4 regions of the Lysinibacillus sp. RS10 genome follow, and region 3 is predicted to be linked to each of the others. Evidence: riboswitches for the same ligand, from Rfam matches in the RefSeq annotation. Region 3 holds a riboswitch; each other region holds the start of a gene.
What was found. A riboswitch is a leader RNA that binds a small molecule or an ion and turns the genes downstream of it on or off. The one in region 3 is predicted to bind cobalamin.
Positions count from the first base shown of each region.

Region 1: linked by a shared signal. The riboswitch ahead of ACB089_RS09645 (energy-coupling factor ABC transporter permease) and the one ahead of ACB089_RS21995 (FecCD family ABC transporter permease) in region 3 are both predicted to bind cobalamin.
Region 2: linked by a shared signal. The riboswitch ahead of ACB089_RS14200 (ribonucleoside-diphosphate reductase subunit alpha) and the one ahead of ACB089_RS21995 (FecCD family ABC transporter permease) in region 3 are both predicted to bind cobalamin.
Region 4: linked by a shared signal. The riboswitch ahead of ACB089_RS01180 (hypothetical protein) and the one ahead of ACB089_RS21995 (FecCD family ABC transporter permease) in region 3 are both predicted to bind cobalamin.

Region 1 is NZ_CP167122.1:1,884,471-1,890,074, reverse strand. It holds gene cobJ (precorrin-3B C(17)-methyltransferase) at 1-948, opposite strand, end outside; gene ACB089_RS09650 (ferredoxin) at 953-1,324, opposite strand; cobalamin riboswitch at 1,466-1,650, opposite strand; cobalamin riboswitch at 2,059-2,244, shown strand; gene ACB089_RS09645 (energy-coupling factor ABC transporter permease) at 2,502-3,248, shown strand; gene ACB089_RS09640 (energy-coupling factor ABC transporter substrate-binding protein) at 3,250-3,522, shown strand; gene cbiQ (cobalt ECF transporter T component CbiQ) at 3,528-4,298, shown strand; gene ACB089_RS09630 (energy-coupling factor ABC transporter ATP-binding protein) at 4,298-5,134, shown strand; gene ACB089_RS09625 (S8 family serine peptidase) at 5,576-5,604, shown strand, end outside.
Region 2 is NZ_CP167122.1:2,777,425-2,783,028, forward strand. It holds gene ACB089_RS14195 (ribonucleotide-diphosphate reductase subunit beta) at 1-475, opposite strand, end outside; gene ACB089_RS14200 (ribonucleoside-diphosphate reductase subunit alpha) at 488-2,701, opposite strand; cobalamin riboswitch at 2,864-3,051, opposite strand; gene ACB089_RS14205 (hypothetical protein) at 3,162-3,845, opposite strand; gene ACB089_RS14210 (ECF transporter S component) at 3,842-4,339, opposite strand; gene ACB089_RS14215 (bifunctional adenosylcobinamide kinase/adenosylcobinamide-phosphate guanylyltransferase) at 4,735-5,127, opposite strand; gene ACB089_RS14220 (histidine phosphatase family protein) at 5,076-5,604, opposite strand, start outside.
Region 3 is NZ_CP167122.1:4,374,472-4,380,075, forward strand. It holds gene ACB089_RS21985 (cob(I)yrinic acid a,c-diamide adenosyltransferase) at 1-252, opposite strand, end outside; gene ACB089_RS21990 (adenosylcobinamide amidohydrolase) at 324-1,784, opposite strand; gene ACB089_RS21995 (FecCD family ABC transporter permease) at 1,781-2,782, opposite strand; cobalamin riboswitch at 2,992-3,175, opposite strand; gene ACB089_RS22000 (acyl-CoA dehydrogenase family protein) at 3,336-5,003, opposite strand; gene ACB089_RS22005 (class I adenylate-forming enzyme family protein) at 5,005-5,604, opposite strand, start outside.
Region 4 is NZ_CP167122.1:202,147-207,750, forward strand. It holds gene ytvI (sporulation integral membrane protein YtvI) at 1-270, opposite strand, end outside; gene ACB089_RS01170 (hypothetical protein) at 362-910, shown strand; gene ACB089_RS01175 (glutathione peroxidase) at 1,106-1,651, shown strand; cobalamin riboswitch at 1,928-2,121, shown strand; gene ACB089_RS01180 (hypothetical protein) at 2,287-2,829, shown strand; gene ACB089_RS01185 (ABC transporter substrate-binding protein) at 2,831-3,793, shown strand; gene ACB089_RS01190 (tyrosine-protein phosphatase) at 4,045-4,812, shown strand; gene ACB089_RS01195 (MATE family efflux transporter) at 4,957-5,604, shown strand, end outside.

The DNA.
Region 1 (5,604 bases), 2.5 Mb from region 3:
CAATTCAAGTGATGACTTTTTTTTAGGCTTTGGTTCTGATGTTATGGCTAAACTGGGCTTAATACGATTGGCATTGGGATCTGTCGCAAAATCATTACGAGCCTGACCTGTTTCTTGATTCATTGCCCATGGTTCATTTTCTTCTTTTAGACGTTGATGTGGCCGTAACGGTTGTTTTTCATCGCCGAGTGTATATTTACGCTGATAACCACGTGGCGTAATCATTTTATTGTCATAGAAGAACGTTGATGAATTCCCGATAACAACAGTTGTTAGCATGCCAATATCATGTTCTAGCATTTCTGCTAAAGTCGTCATCGTAATTTCCTGACGTTCACGATACGCACTTTTCACTAGTCCTACCGGTGTATCTGGAGAACGATATTCTAATAAAATTCGTTGTGCCTCTACGATTTGTCTCGTACGACGGCCACTTTTTGGGTTATAAAGAGCAATAACGAAATCAGCCATTGCCGCTGCTTCTACTCGCTTTGCAATTAAATTCCAAGGTGTTAAGTGGTCACTTAAACTAATCGTACAGGCGTCATGCATAATCGGGGCACCTAGTAAACTTGCACATGAATTGATAGCAGAAATACCTGGAACAATCTCTACTTCAACACCCGTTGCTTCCGTCCATCCTAGCTCAATTAAAACTTCATACACTAATCCCGCCATGCCATAAACGCCAGCATCACCGCTCGATATAACCGATACGATACTTCCTGCCTCTGCTTGGCGCACCGCTTCCTGTGCACGAGAAACTTCTTCTGTCATACCAGTACTAACTATTGACTTTGCACTTACTAAATCCTGAATAAGCTCAACATATGTTTTATAGCCTATGATCATATCACTTTGTTGAAGTGCCTCAACAGCACGAGTCGTAATATGTTTAAAATCCCCAGGTCCAAAACCAACTACGAAAATCTTTCCTTTTTGCGCCATTTTGTTACCCCTCTTTCACCTTTTCAATGCCTTTAATGGCTGTTGTTTGTGCTGTACGCTGTAACGAACCTTCACGCAGTGTAAAGACATGCTCATTTTGTAATACTTCATGATTTAAATCTTGTACAAGTGCCCGCGCATGCTCTGTAGTCGGCACACGGTACCAATTCCCCTGAGGATAAGCGATAACAACACATGCATCCTTACATCTACCATTACAGCGTGTCCTAGTCGTATGTATGTCCTGATCAAGCGCTTGCATTTGTATTTCATCACGGATTGCCTGTGTAATTTCCTCTGCATCTTTTTTCATACAGCTACTGCCATTGCAAATAAAAAGATGCGTTTTCATCCCCTCTAAATTCCAAGTTGTCATTGTTGTTCTCCCCTCATTTGCTTTTAGGAAAAAGAAAAAACCTTTACTCTAGACGAAGAGTAAAGGTTTAGTAGAAGCCAAATTAAAACGAATATATACAGGTACTCGCTCTCGCTTCAACTTCTCCCTCCGAAAAGTTTGCATGCATTTATCACAATAAGCAGGTTTCCTGACTTAAGCTTCCTTTTACTTTCGCGCCTTCCTAAGTTTTCACTAGTGGCATTTGCGATTTCATCAGCTATTACAGTAGCGGGGGCTGTATCGGATTTTCACCGATTTCCCTATTATCTCGAAAATATTCAAGCACTTATTGATGTTTTATATGAAATTGTTTAACTTCTTTCAGCAAGTCTCCCACCTGTATAGGTGGTGAGATGAATACGGGTTTTTATTTTTCAGCAAGTGTCCAAACATCCGCTGAAAGAAGTTAAAGCCTCCGGCGGATGTCACGAAATCGGAAAGGAGTTCTTTGTGCAAGCACAAAGCCGATTCCGGACGCAATTATGCCGAGGCATAATTGATTGTGATAGAAAACTGTCTCTATCATATCTTAATTTTTAAAAATTTCAATATTTCTTTCTCAAATTGCGACATTTTTATTAAAAATTCAGAGAAAACACGAAATTTTTATCTGTATTTATCTGAATTTTCGACATTGACCTTTAATTCTAAAATTTTTATAAAAAGTATAGCATATATGTGGAAATTCATGTTACACTTTGTCGTGAAATCTCACAACTTCATTCTTTTTCGGTGCGAAGTGTATACCATTTCGCTTAAAAGGGAAGCCGGTTCAAGTCCGGCGCGGTCCCGCCACTGTACTAGGGAGTTTTATAGATCATGTCACTGTCCAAAGGATGGGAAGGCCTATAAAACGTTGAACTAAAGCCAGGAGACCTGCCGAAAAATATGTGATCGTTTCAACCTACGAGGATAGGTGTGCGGCTTAGCAGATTAAAATTTTATTTGCCTCTTTTAGCTATGCACTTTTCCAAAGTCGGAGAAGTGCTTTTTATTTTCATTCAGAAGAGACTCCATCTCATGGTGGTAGATGTTTACAGATATAGCCAAAACACCTCCTGAATGAAAATAAAGCCTCCGGACGCAATTACGCCAAGGCGAAATTGATATCGTTCGCACGCTACATTCGAAAAATATAATGTTAGGAGGAGAGATTTTGAAATTCTCACGTTGGAAGCTTAGTTATTTCTTGCTGGCATTTTTATTTGTGCCAAATCGTGCATTTGCTATGCATATCATGGAGGGCTTTTTGCCGATTGAATGGGCAATTTTTTGGTGGGTCTTATCGATCCCATTTATTATTTTAGGATTACGCTCTATTCGTAAAACCATTGATGAAAATCCTGAAACAAAAATGATACTAGGTTTATCCGGTGCCTTCGCCTTTGTATTATCAGCCTTAAAAATTCCTTCTGTAACGGGGAGCTGCTCGCATCCGACAGGAGTTGGACTTGGGACTGTTCTTTTTGGACCACTAGCTATGAGTGTGATTGGGACAATCGTTTTATTATTCCAATCTTTACTTTTAGCACATGGTGGGCTTACAACATTAGGGGCAAATGCATTTTCTATGGCAATTGTTGGTCCTATTATTGCTTACTCTGTATTTAAGGGCGCACAAAAAATGGGGCTATCATTTTCAATAGCTGTTTTTTTAGCAGCAATGCTTGGTGACTTAGGTACATATGTTGTTACATCTGTACAATTAGCTCTTGCCTTCCCTTCTGAAGTAGGAGGATTTATGGCATCATTCACAAAATTTGCTGGTATTTTTGCATTAACACAAATTCCGCTCGCGGTTAGTGAAGGAATTTTAACAGTGATCGTTATGAATTTCTTGAAAAAATATAATGTGAGCGAACTAAAAGCATTACGTGTTTTCTCAGCTAAGGAGGCACACTAAAATGAAAAAAAATTTACTGCTCTTGGCAATTGTTGTGTTTCTAGCTATCATTCCTCTTTTTATCCAAAAGGGTGCAGAATTTGAGGGTGCTGATGGCCAAGCAGAAGCAGCAATTGGTGAAATTAACGCTGACTACGAACCATGGTTTGAAAGCATTTGGGAGCCACCAAGTGGTGAAATTGAAAGCTTATTATTCGCTCTACAAGCTGCTATCGGCGCTGGATTTATCGGCTATTTCATCGGCTTTATGCGCGGCAAACATAAAGAAGGTTAAACGATATGTTACTCATTGATAAGTATGCTTATTTGAATAAGCTAGCGTCAGTTCATCCGCTAGAAAAAATGACGTTATCCTTAGGACTACTATTATTGTCGCTGATCATGAGAGATGAACGAATTTCACTCATTACATTTATTGTAATGAGTGCTTTTACCATTTTAAGCGCAAAAATCCCAGTTAAATATTATGCAAAACTGCTATTACTACCGGGATTTTTTTTACTTTCTAGTTTAGTATCAATTTTAATTTCTATAGCCCCATCAACAAGCACTCTCCCTACACATATTTGGTCATTTTCTATTAACGGTTGGACAATTTTTGTAGGGCGCGTGAGTATAGAAACAGCCCAGCAGCTTTTTTTCATCGTCCTTGGTAGCATTAGCTGTTTGTATTTTTTAATTCTTACAACATCCGTACAATCGATCTGCTATGTTCTACGACTATGGCGACTTCCCACTTTATTTGTAGAGCTAGTGGAACTAACGTATCGATTTATTTTTATTTTTTTAGACAGTATGCAAAAAATTCATCTTGCCCAGCAGGCTCGATTAGGTTACCGCTCCCCTATGCAATGGCTACGCTCAATTTCAATGCTAATTGCAGCTTTATTTGCCGAGATGTTTCAGCGAAGTCGTGAACTAAACAATGCAATGCAGGCACGCGGTGGAGAAACTGTCTATTGGCAGGAGAATGTTACCTATTCCATGAAAAACTGGCTAGGTATGGCTGCTATTTTTATTTCCCTTATCATTTATGGAGGTTTTTTCTGATGACAGATTTATACTTTGAACTAAAACAATTATCCTACGCTTATGCAGATGGAACCCATGCTTTGACAGATCTTACACTCCAAATTCCAAAGGGGAAAAAAATCGCTTTACTTGGTCATAATGGAGCTGGGAAATCGACTTTATTCCAGCATTTAAATGGCATTTTAAAGCCTACCACTGGAAATATATCCTTTTGTGGCAAGGAACTTAACTATAGTAGAAAAGCATTAAAAGAATTGCGCCAACAGGTTGGAATTGTTTTTCAGGATGCAGACAACCAGCTTTTTTCAGGTACTGTTATGCAAGATATTGCATTTGGACCTTTAAACCTTGGTTGGACAACTGAAAAAATTGAAGAGAATATTGCATGGGCTGTTGCTCAAACTGAAGTTGAACCATTACTCGATAAACCGATCCATTTTTTAAGTGTTGGCCAGAAAAAACGTGTTGCAATGGCTGGAGTACTAGCGATGGAACCATCTGTTTTATTATTAGATGAACCAACAGCTGGACTTGATAATTATTATGCTGCACAAGTTTTACAGTATTTAGCTAAATTAGAGAATGGTGAACGGACTATTTTACTGGCAACGCATGATATCCCATTAGCTTATGAATGGGCAGACCAAATCATCGTGATGGAAGCTGGAAAAATCATTTATAATGGGGACCCTGTTGAGTTGTTCTTTCAAGAGCAATTGCTTGAACGGGCCCATCTCGAACGCCCATGGGTCTTTGAAATGGCGATTGCCTTGCAAAATAAGAAACTATTTGAGAAAAACATTACAATGCCTCGTTCGAAGGAAGATTTACAAAAACTTATTGAGCAGCTTTAAGACGATGTTTTAAGGATATAACATTTCTTGGACTATAGTTGCGTGTTTTCCACTTGTAGGGCTCATTACCATAACGTGTGGTTGATTGTAGTGAAGGCTGGGCGCTTATAGCTGATACACTTCCCTTAACTACAATCTAAAAGAGTGACTCCCCCCGACCTCTCGCACCACCGTACGGACAGTGCCTTTCAGTAACGAATATTACCTGTTGTCTCAAGGATGTGAAATCATAGACTTTTTATAGTCCTAATGAGGGTATTCGTTCTCCCTTCCCTTTCACTAAGGCTAGTTTACTGATACAAATTTTCATAGATTTTACATAAAGGAAAAATATAGATTGGTACTTTTGGAAAAATAACATCTTATTTACGAAACTTTTCTATCATTCATCCGTAATAGTATAGATGTGACTTATATTAAACACTCAAGGAGGTAATACAGTTGAAGAACTGGAAAAAGAAATCATTTGC
Region 2 (5,604 bases), 1.6 Mb from region 3:
TAACGAAATCATTGCGTCGCTCTAACACAGGCTCCGTACGCCAAAAGTCAAACGTACGATCCTGCTCATTTTTGTTTACAATACTTGATAGCACATAGGAATAAGAGTGATTATGGATAACCTCTTGCTGCGCTAAAATAATCATTAATGCATTTAAGCTTGAATCTGTTAAATAATCTGCTACTTTACCAGCAAAATCTGTTTGTACACTATCTAAAAGTGCTAGTAAACCAATTATTTTCAAAAATGATTCCTGTTCAACTGCTGATAGCTCAGGAAACTGCTTGACATCATTGCTCATATTAATTTCAAATGGTGTCCAGAAGTTACCAAGCATTTTTTTATACTTTGGATAAGCCCAGCTAAAACGCACATCATCCCAGTTTAAAATGTTAGAAGAGCGTCCGTTCACAATCCCTGTTGAACGGTTCGGCGCTTCTTTATCCATAATTTGTCGTTTCGTAATCGTTGTCATCGTTACTTCCTCCTAGCTTGCACAAGACTCACATTCTAGCAATTCTACAGACGTTGAGCGTACATAATAAGTCGTTTTCACACCACTCGCCCAAGCGTTCATATGTAGTGCTAGTAAATCCTTTGCCTTAATCGTATTTTGAACATATAAATTAAGTGAAATGCCTTGGTCAATATGACGAGCTCGTGCAGCATTTTGCTTGATTGTCCAATTTTGATCGATGAAATAAGCTGATTTATAATACCAAGTCGTCGTCGGTGATAGATCTGGTACGGTTACTGGAATTTTGTAATCCTTTTTCTCCTCTGAATAACTCTTTTGGAAGATTGGATCAATCGTTGCCGTACTACCCGCTAAAATAGATGTTGATGAGTTAGGGGCAACTGCCATAACATAGCCGTTACGCATACCGTTATCAGCAACTGCTGCGCGTAACGCATTCCATTTATCACTGTCATAGCCACGTTTGTCAAAATACGCACCAGTATGCCAATCTGAGCCTTCAAATAATGGGTAAGCACCTTTTTCACTTGCCAAATCGTTAGAAGCACGAATCGTTAAATAGGCAATTTCCTCATATAGCTTGTCCGCAAATTCTACAGCTTCCTCAGACTCCCATTGAATTTCATTCAAAGCTAATAGGTGGTGCCAGCCAAATGTTCCAAGCCCGATACCGCGGTAGCGTAAGTTCGTACGTTCTGCTTGTTTTACTGGAATTGTATTTAGAGCAATAACGTTATCTAGCATACGTACTTGCACCGGGATCAATCGTTCTAGAACACCAGCCGGTACAGCTCTGCCTAAATTAATAGATGATAAGTTACATACAACGAAATCTCCAGGCTTACGACGTGTTACGATAACATCATCTTCAAGGGTAATAGATTCGAATTCAGTGGGTGACATATTTTGAAAAATTTCTGTGCACAGGTTCGAGCTGTAAACCATCCCCTCATGCTTATTCGGGTTCATGCGATTGACTTCATCTCGATAGAACATAAACGGCACGCCTGTTTCAAGCTGTGAGCGCATAATACGCTTCATAATATCGATCGCTGGTACGACTTCACGGCTTAATAAAGGATTGGCGATACATTCTGCATATTTTGTACGGAAGGAGCCGTCACCTTTTTTCTCATCATAGAAATCTTCTAATGAGAAGCCCATGACCTCTCGTACTTCATGTGGGTCAAATAAATGCCATTCCCCACGTGCCTCAACTGTCTCCATAAATAAATCCGGTAAGCATAATCCTGTGAAAATATCATGGGCACGCAAACGCTCATCCCCATTGTTTAAACGTAAATCTAAAAACGTAAAGACGTCCTTATGCCAAACATCTAAATAGACCGCAATAGCTCCTTGGCGTTGACCAAGCTGGTCGACTGAAACTGCCGTATTATTAAGCTGTTTAATCCAAGGCAATACGCCACTTGATGCACCTTTAAAACCTTTAATAGATGAGCCTCGGCTACGAATTTTGCCCATATAAACGCCAATGCCCCCACCGTATTTCGATAATGTTGCAACATCTGTATTTGTGTCATAAATACTTTGTAAACTATCATCTACTGTATCGATAAAGCAGCTAGATAACTGGCCATGCGTTTTCCCTGCATTCGATAATGTCGGAGTGGCTACAGTCATATATAAATTACTCATCGCCCAATAAGACTCTCGCACCTTTTGTAAACGATTTTCTGTTTCATCCTGCATCAATGTCATCGCAATGACCATCCAACGTTCCTGTGGTAACTCTACAGGAGTTTTCGTATAATCACGGACAACATAGCGATCCATTAATGTTTTTAAGCCAATATATGTAAATAACTCATCTCGACTTTGTTCTAAATATGTAGCAAGTTCCTGAAGCTCCTGCTCACTATATTTTGTTGTTAAACTTTCATGATACAAACCAGCCTCTGTATAGCGTGCTAATTGTGCTGGGAAAACCTGATATACATCTTTTACTGAAACACCGCGACGCATTGCAAACTGGTCATATAATTTTTCTAAATAAATTTGCGCTGCAACAAATGTCCAATATGGCTCCTCTTCATCAATTAGGCTAAGCGTTTGTAAAATCATCGCATCCGCCCATGCCTCAAATGTGGCATCGTCATTTTTTCGTAGCCATCGATCCGATAACCTTACAAAACTTTCAAGTTCATCCTCCGTGTAACTTTTCTTTAGCTTAGCAATTTGCTGTTCGATTTGAATTGTCATATACACATACTCTCCCTTTCTTTCTCCAGACAACACAAAAAGCGATCACGCGTCCTCTATCGGTTGCGTGATCGCTGTAAAATCGGAAATGGAAATGAAGGACATGCACACAAAGAAGTGAACAAATCTCTCGCCTCCACTTCTCAATCCCCGAAGAATGTGTCGCTGTCTTGAACAATCGGCAGGTCTCCTGGCTCATGCTTCCTCCAAATGATCGCCTTCCCATTGTTAACAGTGGCCTCTTCATCATTTGTCAGCACTTACAGTTGCGGGGACAGCTTCGGCATAAGATGACTCTTTTTCCGAATTCCCTTTTAAACCACATTGGTACCGCTCGTCCAAAATACTATATATTGTGTTTTAATTTCTAAACAAATCTAACATATTGTGTTTATTGTTGCAATAGGTGTTTTGCCCCTTGATTTTTTTTACGCACTACTTTTTCTCGAAGCAAGCCCAATTACAATGCAGTTTTACGTAGTTTCTCAAAATTTCTAAGAAAGATTTTTTGTGCCAGCTGCTCTTTTTCTGGATGTATTCCGAGTAAAATGACTGCACATGGACCAGCCGTTTTCTCAACATTTAACGAACTTTTGACCTGTTGATTACCAAAAAGACGGGTAAATTCTGCTTGCAAACCTTTTGATCCAACTGGCCAAACTTGCTGTACAATTTCCTCTTTCCATGCCTGAAAAATAGGCTGTAGCTGGGCAACATCCTCAGGCTGTGCAAGGACTTCATTGCCAACAAGCGGCAGTCCATATGTATACCAAATAAGATGTTCATGCTTATATGGTGTACGTTGCTGCTGTTCACCAAGCATCGTTATGGACAAACCAGATTGTACAGTCGGCATATTGGACTCAGTGCTACCGTCTATTTGTGGACAAATAAGACCAGCTTCATCAAAAACTTGCTGAATACCTGCCACATAACGAGACCATGCCGCATCCCCTGAAAAATTAGCGAGTAGGACATGTGTAGGTAAAGCATTTGCGGCAAGCTGCTCTAAAAAAGTAACACGTGCTGTCAAGTATGCCGTGAGTTGATCTGAGGCAGACACAACATCTTGTGGTTTTTCACCAATGGCTGCGGCATTATCTGTCGTAGCAATCAGCTCACCTACTTTTATGGCATTTCTCAATGTAATCGCCCTGCCTTACGCACAAATACTTTAGATAAAATTGGCATTACAACTGCAACGATGACTAAATTAATTAGTGTTGCCAACGGAAGACTAGTAAGAGATGCCCAATAAAATGCCGGACTAATGATAAAGTAAAACGGTAATGGTGCCACAACGCCATTTAAAATCAGTGCCACAGGCCATTTCCAGAAATGCATTCCTTTTTTATGCATCACTCCGAAGATCCATACAACGATAAACATCTCTACTGCGATAATAATATGGAGTGGTCCAAGTGGGAAGCCAGAGGTTAAGGCCGTAATAAAATGCCCAATTGCCCCTGCAACCCCAGCCAATACTGGAGATAAAAATACAACGCTCAAAAATGCAGGAGCAGCGTCCAGCGCAGCAGTTGTAATAAATGGTGTTGGAATTTTAATAACTGCCCCAACTGCACAAATTGCCGCTACCATGGCAACGAGTGTCAACTTCATTAATCTTTGTCGATCCATTCCATTCCCTCTTTTCTTTTTAACATTGTTCATCATAGCGTGAGGTTGATTTCCGTTCCGGCTGGGCGCTTTGTTGCTGTCGCTTCGCTTTCGCACAGAAAACATCCGCTGCGCTCCAGGGTCTCGGGCCTACAGATGTTTTTTGCGCGAAAGCGTAGTGCTAACGAAGCGGCAGCAGAGGGTTTTGTTTGTGCGAAAGCGCAGCGACAGCAACAGCACTGATGTAGGTCATGAAGGCGTTATCACAGACGTGATGCTCTTAGCCTTCGTTCCTCTAGCGCTAATCCCCAGGGAGTCGCCCATCCTCCACTCCAATCAACTTATTTACAAAGCATACGTCCTTGGAAATCTTATCCACAAAACGAAAAGCCTAATAAAAATTTTTTAAAACTATATCATTTGATCTGTTCCCCGACACCATACCAAATGCGTACAACACGTTCGGCTTCTGCAAATAAAGCCTGGTACAAACGCCCACATGTATCACGCAATAATCGTGCCTGTTTTTCCATCGGCACAACCCCTCGTCCCATATCGGTCACAATTATATAGAGTGCACAATTTTCTTCAAGAGTCTTTAGTCTTGTCAAAATGGTTCTGACAATGACCTCATCATCCTCTAGTTCTTGTGTCACGAGCCACTTCTCTAGGTTTTTAATAACCAGTACATCACTGGCAGGAGTATCATCAGGTACATAGCCATCTACTAGCTCAACTTTTTGATCTGCAAGTAAATTCATGACATAGTCGGTTTTTCCGCTATAAGCTCCTCCGATAAAGACATGCATCTCTCCCCCTCCTCCCAAGCCTTTCTTGAAAACGTTAAAGAAAACATTTTATCATGCGGTGTATGGTACGTCCAAAAGGATTGCTCAGTCGGTGCAAATGCAACAAGAAGTGCTCGAATGACTCCACCATGCACAACAAGATGATAATCGTCTTCTCCTTTTGGTAACTCTGTAAATCCTTCAATGACTCGGGCACAAAATGCATCAAAACCTTCCCCTTTTGGAGGCGGTGACTGTACCGGATCATCTAACCATGCACAATAACGACGATCAGATTTTAAATCCTCATATGTTCGCCCTTCAAATTCTCCGAAGTTCGACTCTCGGAATCTTTTATCTGCCATGTAAGTTGCATTCGGAAAATAATGAGCAGCCGTTTCTCTACAGCGCAGTAAATCGCTACCATACACTTTCGTGATATCTTTATCTACAACAGTCAGCGAAGATACATCGGCTAATGAAGAATCTGTCCAGCCA
Region 3 (5,604 bases):
AAGCTTATAATGACGTTCCTTCATGACATTAGCGAGGTCGCCGCCTGCATCAAAAAGTTCGTGCTGAATCGTTTCTAAATCAATTAGAATATCCTTGAATAGCTCACGATCTAATTCACTTACTGCCTTGCCAATAAAAGAATTCAACTCATCAATTGCCCCGTATGTCTCTACGCGCAAGCTATCTTTGTCGACACGTCCACCTATAAGACTAGTTTTCCCCGTATCGCCTGTTTTCGTGTAAAGCTTCATTTCTCTCATCTCCTATAATCAATTTTTATTCCGCATTAACGGGCAGCAATTTATTTGTGACGCCCACTGAATTAAAGCTTCACTTTATAATTTTTTATTGCCTGCACCGTTGTTTCAAAAACACCTTTACCAATTAACTTGCCTACAGCTGTAATTGGACCACCATACTGCATCTCTTCCCCTTTTTGTGTCGCCGCAATTAATAAACTATCGGTAGCAGTACCTGTTGCAATCGTACCACTAAGCTCATCACGAATACCTTCTGACTGCAATGCCTTTGTTTTCGCCTCATTAGCTGTCATCATTGCTTGGAAAAATGCTTCTTCTGATAAACAACCATTTATGATGACCCATGTATTTATAGTACCAATATATGGTTCATCCTGTCTTTCATGAGCACGTGACACATCAACGGCATTGCCGACTCCAGCTGTAACAGCAACAAATAGGCTACCAAAAGGAGCTTTAAATTCATTTATAGCTACAAGATTTGTCGGAACAGCTGTTAACATAACGACTGTACTGGTAGGTGAAAAATGCTCCTTTTGTAAAAATTCAGCGACCTCTTTCTTTACATCACTAATGACATAATCTATTGGTACAGAGCGATTTAATAAGCAATCATACCAACCAATACCGGGATTATGTACAGCTGAGGAAACCGTTTTTAACGGCAACTCTGATTGAAGCTGAATGTAATGCTCCGTAACAGTGAAATTTTCGTTTTTGATGACAGCACGTTGCTGATGTTCGACTGAGGCTGGCATCATTGTAATTTGAGGCTTTGGAATTTCAGGATGTGCATAAGTTGCTACTCGCGCATGATAGATGTCTTCAATTTGCGAAGCAATTAATACTTCATGTGGCGCTCCAAATGCTCGCATCCTTCCACCTTCCATTAGTAATAATTCATCACAATAAAGGGAAGCTAAATTCATATCATGTAGTACCATAATAACGGTTAAACCGCATTCAATTGCTTCCTTTCGTACCATATCTAAAATTTGACGTTGATGGGCAATATCTAGATGGTTCGTTGGCTCATCTAGCAGTAATATTTCCGCCGTTTGCGCAAGAGCCTGGGCTACAAAAACTCTTTGTTGTTCCCCGCCTGACAAAAATTCCATCGATGTCTGTTCATAGCGTTTCACACCTGTTTGCAGCATTGCATGTTGGATTGCTTGTTCATCTCGTTCAGTCCAACTTGAAAAGAAGCCTGTTTGATGGGGATAACGTCCAAGTGATACCGCCTCACGTACACTGTTTGAAAAGGCATTCGCATGTAATTGTGGTAGCACTGCCATTTTTTTTGCCAATGCACGTGCATTATAAGCGCTAATATTTTTACCGTCTACTACTATAGTGCCTGCAGTTGCTGGCAGTATGCCACTCATTACTTTTAATAGTGTGGATTTCCCACTACCATTCGGTCCTAAAATCCCTAGTACTTTTCCTTTTTCAACGGAAAAACTTATATCCTGAACGATCGGCACATCTTCATAGCCACCAGAAAGATGTTCAACAACAATCATGCCCGTCCCCCCTTGCTTCTACGTTGCTTATAAAAAATATAAGAAAAAACGGGCGCCCCAATAAATGCAGTAATTACGCCAATTGGTAGCTCTCTTGGCATAATAATTGTTCGTGCTATTAAATCACAAATAATGAGCAAAGTTGCCCCATTTAAAAATGATAATGGCAATAAATGACGATGATCTGAACCCCAAAGCATCCGCGTCATATGGGGTACAACTAAGCCAACAAAACCAATCGTACCAGAAACTGCTACAGCTGCTCCTGTCAACATTGACCCGCCTACCAAAATTATATATTTACTACGCTTAACATTAACACCTAAATGTTTCGCGCGTTCCTCTCCATATAACAAAACATTTAACTCGCGTCTTTGTGTCCAAAGCATAATTGAGCCAATGATCACAAACGGAATAATCATTTGAACAAAAGGCCAACCTCGCATCGATACTGAGCCGAGCAACCATCCCATAACTTGTCGTAGCTCCTCACCAGATAATGCAATCATTAAGGAAATTAAGGAACCTAAAAATGAACTAAAGATGATCCCTGTTAAAATAAGAGTCTCCATTTTTAGTGAGCGGTCTACTATTCTAGCAAAGCCCATGACAGCTACCATCGTTAATATTGCACCTATCATACTGAAGATTGGTAATGCATAATGGCCTACTACCGGGATTGATATACTAAAGAAAATCGTCATCACTGCGCCAACTGATGCACCAGAGGAAACACCTAACGTATAAGGATCTGCCAAAGGATTTTTTAGTAAGCCTTGAAAAGCAGCCCCTGCAATGGCAAGAGATGCTCCGACAAGTCCCGCCAACAGGACTCTAGGTAAACGAATTTTCCATAAAATATTGGCAGCTGTCTCATCAGCCGCCTTATTCCACAATACTTCTAGTGGAATATGAACTGAGCCTATCGCTACGCCACACCAGATGCTAATAATTAGAAGCGTAATTGCTGTTACATAGGCTATAATCGTTCTACTCATTTAAAGGCTCTCCCCCTTAGTCTATCTGTGCCTATATTCAACGACTTGTTCTTCTGATTTATCGATACATTTTGGCTTGAAATCGCCTAATATTGAGAATTTATCGACATCCATCTTACAAAACAAATACCCCTCATCAAAAAAGATGAGGGGATCAAATTTGCACAAAAATACGTATACAAAATCCACCACCCTATCCTCGTAGGCCGCAACGTGTTTTCTATAAAGGCAGGTCTCCTGGCTCGTGCTTCATTCGCTTTTTCAAGCCTTCCCGAAATTTTCAGTGGCGCAGATTGAAAAAACTCACACATACAGTGGCGGGACCGCATCGGAATAACACCGATTTCCCTTTTCACTTTACATAAGTAAAGAACCTTTATAATTTTCAGTTGATATAATTATACATGAAAAAAAAAGAGGCTGGGATAAAACTGGACAATACCTTAAAAAGCGCAAGAAATCAATTTTAGAAACGTTGATTTCTCGCGCTTTTCTTATGTGATTTTTTTTAATCTTGCTATAAAAATATACTTTTGTCCCAGCCTCTAATCTATCAGACTATATCTAAAAAATACTGTACCGTTTTCATTGGCTCACCAATTTCTCGCAATGACCATGTACTCTCTAAATAAATATCTGCTAGCTTTTCATATTTACCGCCGAATTTTTGTGCCCATTCGACTGCTACAACACTTTCATATACATGTGCCATTTTTTCTGCAACCTTTTTAGCCTCAAATGTTTTCGTTGCTTCATCCAAACGACTAAATGTTTGCAAAGTCAAGTCTAGTTTTACTAATCGCTCTGCTACAATTTCTACTAATGGACTGTCAGCTAGTTTTTCTAGACGTTCCTCCATGATACGAACAAATAATTCATGTGCATGAAACTTATCTACTAAACGAATGAGCTCCAATGCTAAAATATTGGCAGTCCCTTCCCATACAGTCAGCACCTGTGCATCTCTTAATAAGCGAGGTGTAACAAAATCCTCTATATAGCCATTCCCTCCGTGCAATTCAATTGCTTCACTAGCATAATGTACCGCTTGCTCTGCCGTTTCTTTTTTCATGATAGCAATATACAAGCGATTCATAATGATGTCCTGTTCATTGCCCTGTCCACTTGTTACTTTATCGTACAGCTGAATAACATCAAAAACAGTGGCAACTTCTACATGAAGCTTGGCAGCAAATTTCCCTAATGTATCTTGAATCATAGGATATTGCGTTAAAGGCTTACCAAATGCATGACGATTGGTTACATAATGCTTCGCCTCTAGATAACCGCGACGCATAATGCCGATAGAAGCAACTGCATTGCAAATTCTTGATAAATTAAGTGCCTCCAGCATATAATAAATCCCCTTATTCGGCTCACCGACAACATAAGCTAGTGCGCCATCAAATTCCACCTCACCAGAAGGCACTGCGCGAACGCCAAGTTTATCCTTTAAACGTCGAATGCGGAGGTTATTCACAGTGCCATCCTCATTCCGCCATGGAACCGCAAATAACGTCAAGCCCTTTGAGCCTGTCTGTGCCCCCTCCATACGGGCCAATACCATCGCTACTCCACACATTCCTGCGTTAGATGCGAAATATTTCTCACCAAATAAACGATACTGGTTGCCGTCTTTTCTCGCCTCTACAACATTCGCGCCAACATCAGAACCACCTTGACGCTCCGTTAAAAATGTAGCTCCCTCATATAACTCAGTATCTCCTGTTGCACAAACATGTGGTAAAAAGCGCTCCTTCACTTCATCACTTGCATAATGATCGAGTAAATAAGCCGTTGCCATTGTTAAAGTAACAGGACAGTAAAAGCCTGGCTCAGTATGGGACAGTATATAGCCTTGAGCAAAGCTATACACATAGTTGCCCTTTCTACCTAATTGCGGAATATCCTTATGCACATAGCCAACAATACCGGTATTGTATGTCTCTTCAATCGTTTTTTTATAGCCATCATTAACCCAGACCTCTGACACTTCTTCACCATATGCGTTATACCTTTGTAAGCGAGGTTCACCCTCTCTATCCGTATGTTTCGCTCTCACATCAATATCTCCAGCACAGAGCCCTCCGAAATCTGTTAGCTCGCGTGTTGCATATTCTGCAAACTCTTGATCTAGCATCATTTCTAAAATCTTATGAAGTGTATCGTCATCTTTAAAAAAATTCGTTGTTTTCATTTCTGCCTGCTGTAAAACCTTCATGCTATCTCACCTCTTGTCCCTTCAAAGATTGTTTTAATATTTTGCCTGCTGCATTTCGTGGTAGCGCTTCCATTTGTTCAAAGAGGCGTGGTATTTTATATTTAGCAAGACGCTCCTCTAAATAATTTATAAGATCATTTTCAGCAATTGCCTTTTTAGAAGCATAGACGGCCTTCACCGTTTCTCCCCATTGTGGATGCGGAACACCTATTACAGCTACCTCAATAATCCCGTCATAGCTTAACATACTATCTTCTATTTCCTTCGGATAAATATTAACACCGCCTGAAATAATAACATCCTTTTTACGATCAACAATCCAAATATATCCACCCTCATCCATACGCGCTAAATCTCCTGTTTTAAGCCAGCCATCTATAAATGCAGCCTTTGTTGCGATGTCATCCTTGTAATAGCCCAACATATTGCCTTCACCAAATAACACGATCTCTCCAACTTCACCAACGCCGACACCTTCTCCATTGTCGTTGATAATACGCAGCTCCGTGCCAAGTGGTGCACGCTGACCAATACTCCCCGCCTTCGTTTCATGCTCCCTACCAAACAATAACGAACCGCTTGGACCAGCCTCCGTCAAACC
Region 4 (5,604 bases), 990 kb from region 3:
TGAAATTATTTGCGACATAAGTTGTGTAATAGTAAAATAGCAAATAATGGTAATGAAAATAACGCTCACTATATAAATAAACGCAACTGCAATTTTTCGAGACATTTTCCATCTCCGTTTAAAGAACATAACAATTGGCTCTAAAAAAAATGCAGTAACACCAGCTAATATAACGGGAACGGAAACTGGGATAATAAAATATGCAGCTACAATTAAAGTAATAATCATAATCATTCTAAAAATCAGTTTCCTAGAATTAATTTTATTCATAAACTCACCTTCTTTGCGCAAAGTAAGTTTAGTGTACCATAAAACATAAAAATATTATTACGGTCTGAAACAATAAAGGTAGGGATGAATCATGGAAAAAAAGATTATGCAACTTTTTAGTAATTTAACAGAACGTGACAGCGATATTCAATATGAATCTTACGAAGAATTGATGAAAATAATGCAGGAACCAGTTGATTGGACATATGCAGTTTGGGAACAACTTGTTCAGGCTCTTACATACAAAAATGGGCATGTTCGTGCAAGCGCGGCACAAATTTTATGCGCATTGGCAGCAAAAAGTGATCCAGAAGAGAGAGTATTAGAGGATTTCTTAAAGATTTGGGCAGTGACCTATGATGAAAAAACAGAAACGGCGAGACATACTTTGCAGGCAATTTGGAAAATAGGTTTAGCGGGGAAAGTACAAAGAGATTTAGTCGTTTCATATTTGGCAAAAAGATTTCAAACATGCTTAGACGAAAAACAACCGGCATTAATGCGCTATGATATTATTGTATCTTTTAAAAAGCTATTTGATGAAACGAAAGACCCGAAGCTACTAAAAATTGCGGAGCGTTTAATTGCGGAAGAAAAAGATGTTAAATACAAAAAGAAATATATGAAAGCCATCCATTAAAGACGTGGAATGGCTATTTGTTTTGTGAAAATTCTTTCGCTAATAGAGAAATAGTTTATAATATATCAGGCGTGCTGAGTAGGAAAATATAGGTTTATTATTGACCGATCATAGGATTTTTTGTGCTAACGTATGCCTATTTTTAAGGCCCATCACCACACCTGACAAATAGGAAAAAATAAAAGGAGTTAAACAATGAGCATTTATAATTATTTAGTCAAGAAGCCAAACGGTGAGATATTATCAATGGAAACTTATCGAGGAAAAACGCTGTTAATCGTTAATACAGCAAACAAGTGCCGTTTTACATATCAATTTGAAGACTTGCAAAAAATGTATGATAAATATGGGAAGGATAATTTTGTCGTTTTAGGTTTTCCTTGTGATCAATTCGATAATCAAAATCCTGAGGATGGCGAACAAACTACACACCTTTGTAAAATCAACTATGGTGTAACATTCCCAATTTTTGAACTGGTGCAGGTAAATGGAGATGCGACACACCCATTATTCAATTATTTAAAGCACGAGATAGATTATCGCGAATTTGGCAAGGCAAGTATGCAGGAAAAAATGTTAGCGGAAGCAATTATTCAAATTGCGCCTAGTTTTTTAGACGGTCGTAATATTCGCTGGAACTTTACGAAATTTTTAATAGATATAAATGGTAAGACAGTTGCCCGCTTTGAACCGACAGATTCACAGCTAGATGTTGAGCAAGCTATTGAAAAAATTTTATAAAACTTTGAATCAATACTAGAATCTGTTCTTGATTAAAGATGTATGCTGATGAAAGCACCTAGTGTGGAGGGAGGATACGTTTGCAGAGAGCGTTCCCCCGCAGAATGTGCAGTCAAGTTGAAGAGCCATAACTTTAAATCTCTTGAATTTAGATTAGAGAATCATTTTGTATAGCTATGTAGAAATAGGTTTACTATTGTTCGTATTCATGTGTTTTCCGTGCATTTCAAAGCTATTTTTTCCTATCAATATGTGTTAAACTGCTTTACAAGTGAATTATTCTTGCAAAATAAAGGTGTTAACAAGCATAATTGGGAATTCGGTGAAAGACCGAAGCTGTTTCCGCAACTGTAAGTACAGGAATCATAAAAGATATACCACTGTCGAAATATCGGATGGGAAGGTTTTTATGACTCATGACATGATTGGATGTACAAGCCAGGAGACCAACCTTTATTTGAACGTATAGATACTCTTCGGAAGCTAGGAGGATATGCGGCAAATACATAGGCTTTGTCGTGTCTATGCGACACTATTTATGCTATTTTCGTCGTCCCTTAGGAGTAGGGTCGACGTTTTTTTATGTATACTCACTTTTAGTAAGAATTTTTCACGAAGGAAAGCGGGGACTAGATTTGAAAAAAGATGCACGTTATTCTTGCTATCCATTTATGCGTGAAAAGGCATCAACAGTAGATTTTGAAATTCGAACAGATAGTCTTACAACACATATGGGTGTCGCTTTAGTAGCAGTAAATAAAGAGACAGTAAGGGTAGTGGCAGATGATTTATTAACTTTTTTGCCAATGGCTTACCATGTAAATGGCTCCGTCCGAGGGAAATTAGCAGTAACTGAAGATGATTTAGCGTGGCTTAGTGATCGTTATGATTTTTATGTTAGTCATGTGAAAGATGAGATTCAGAATTTTGTATTACCGCAAGGAACAGAGGCTGCTGCTGCATTACATGTATGTCGTAGTGAGGCGAAAAAATCATTCCGTATTTTACACAAAGTTTCTGAGGAACGGGAAGTACCAGCTATTCTATTTGATTTTTTAGGATTACTAGCCAATATATTTTTTGTTATGGCTGTCTATATGAATCAGCGCGCTGGTATTGCTGAAATACCGTTTATTAGTAAGTCATACCCAATGAAAAAGAAAAAGGAGAATCAATGAAATGAAGAAATTGTTTAATCTACAATGGCTTTCTGTATTAATGTTAGCACTCGTATTAGTAGGCTGCGGCACAAAAGAGAATGCTAACAAAGACACTGTTTCTAAGGACGAGCAACAAACTGAGAGCACAAGCTATAAAGTTACGGATGATCGTGGTGTAGAAGTAGCGTTTGATGCAGTACCTAAAACTATTGTTTCATTACAACCAAGTAATACAGAAATTTTATTTGCTCTAGGCGTTGGCGATAAAATCGTTGGTGCAACAGAGTATGATACGTATCCAGAAGAAGCGCAAAAAATTGAGCGCGTCTCTACTGCTACAACTTTCAATAGTGAGCGTATTTTAGCGTTAAAGCCAGATGTTGTTATTTCCTATACAACTGGTGGTGATGATGAAAACTTAAATGCGCTAAAAACTCTTGAAGATGCAGGAATTAAAGTTTTTGCCATCCAATCGGCTGCTTCATTTGATGATGTTTACGGGGATATCCAACAAATTGCATCTGTCATGGGAATTGAAGATAAAGGCGAAAAGTTAAATGAAGATATTAAAGCTAAAATTGCGGAAGTCCAGGCAAAAGTCAAAGATGTAAAAGAACCAAAAAATATTTACTTAGAAATTGGTCCAAAGCCAGACATCTATACAGCTGGTTCTGGTACATTCCAACAAGAGATTTTAAATGCTGCAAATGTGAAAAATGTATTTGCTGACGTTCAAAGCTGGGCAAAGGTATCTGAGGAAGATGTCATTGCGAAAAATCCAGAAGTCATTTTAACAACAGTAGGATATGTAGAAAACTCAGTGGGAGAAATTCTTGCACGTGATGGATGGAATTCAATCACAGCCATTCAAAACAAAGCGGTTTATTATATAGATACTGATATTTCAAACCGTCCAGGTCCACGTATTGGTGAAGCTGTTGAGCTGGTAGCAAAAGCAGCATATCCTGAGTTATTTAAATAATCTATATTGAAAAGTATTTTAGAGCTGTCCTTTATCAAGGGCAGCTTTTTTGATGTTGGGTGAATCTAATGATAGTTGCTCGGTTGGGGAGGTAAAGTGCTCCGCTTCGATGAAGAAGTGCTCGGATATAGCCTTACATCACTCAGCTTGAGATTAGCTGATGACATTTCCTAGTGCGAAAATTGGTATTATAGCGAATTGTTATATAGAATATAAATAAGAATGTTTATTAACAGAGGGAGGTGCAGTGAATGAAACAGTTTGATATGAAGATTATTCCGTTTGAGGCTGTTCATAATTTTCGTGATATGGGTGGATATAAGACGAGAGATGGGCGTTCTGTAAAGAATGGCTTGTTTTATCGTTCAGCGGCGCTTGGCAAAATGACGAAAGCAGATAAGGAGCTATTTGGAACGCTAGGTGTGAAAACAATTTTTGATTATCGCGACAACCATGAGGCACAAAATAATCCTAATCCGATTTTCCCGCAAGCTAAATATATTCAAATTCCAGCAAAGGGCAATCATGCTTTTGAGATGCCTACAAACGCTGGAAAAAAAGATTTTTATAAGGTTGTAAATCCAGAGATGTTCCGAGAATTTTATGCACAAATGCCTTTTAATAATGCTTCGTTTAAGGAGTTAATGGTAACGATTCAAAACCCTGAAAATTTAGGGCTTGTACATCATTGTGCGGTAGGAAAGGATCGAACAGGTATCGGTGGTGCACTTATTTTGCTCGCTTTAGATGTACCTGAGGAAACAATCATGGAGGACTATTTAGATACAAATATACATTTACGGTCCTTGGTAGAACAGATGGCTCAGGCAATTCAGCAGGATTACAATGATCGAGAATTACAGCAATTTTATGCATTAATGTCTGCCCGTGAGGATTATTTACAGGCGGCATTTGATGCAATGGATAACCGATTTGGCTCAAAGACAGCATTTTTAGAACAAGAATTTGGTCTAACAAAAGAAAAGCGTGAGCAATTACAGGCGCATTGCTTAACTTGATAGGAAACCCTTTCACACGGTCGTGAAAGGGATTTTTTGTGAAGTGTTAATCTTTTTGATAATTAATACTAAAACTCTTTACAGCCTAATAATCTATGATAAGATACTATTATTTTATGACGCGTACAGGAGAAGTGAAACGTATTGGCAGATCCAATAAGAGAAAGTGTGAGAAAAGAGACTAACAAGTTAAGTTTGTTTCATTTAACGTGGCCGATATTTTTAGAAGTATTTTTATTTATGTTGATGGGACTAGCCGATACTTTTATGCTCAGTGCTCTATCAGATAATGCTGTATCAGGGGTTGGTGCTGCCAATCAATATATTCATATTGCCATTTTAATACTTGAAGTAGTTGGGAATGGTGCTTCTATTGTTGTGTCGCAATATTTAGGCTCAAGGCGTTTTTTGGAAGCTGCGAAGATATCCGCTTTAGCAGTAACGATGAATTTGATTGTTGGACTAATGATGAGTATTTTATTTTTCTTCTTTTCAAGTCATTTAATGACGATGATGAACTTGCAGGGGGAAGTGCTTCAATACGCACAAAGCTATTTAGTGATTATCGGAAGTTTTATTTTTTTACAGGCAATTATAAATGCGTTAGCAGCGATTATCCGTGTACATGGTAGGACTAAGCAAACGATGTATGTATCACTAGGTATGAATGTGCTGCATGTTGTATTAAATTACGGTTTAATCTTTGGTAACTTAGGATTACCGGAGCTAGGTGTAAAAGGTGCAGCTATTTCCTCAGTTATAAGTCGTGGATTAGCAGTTCTTGTGTTTTTC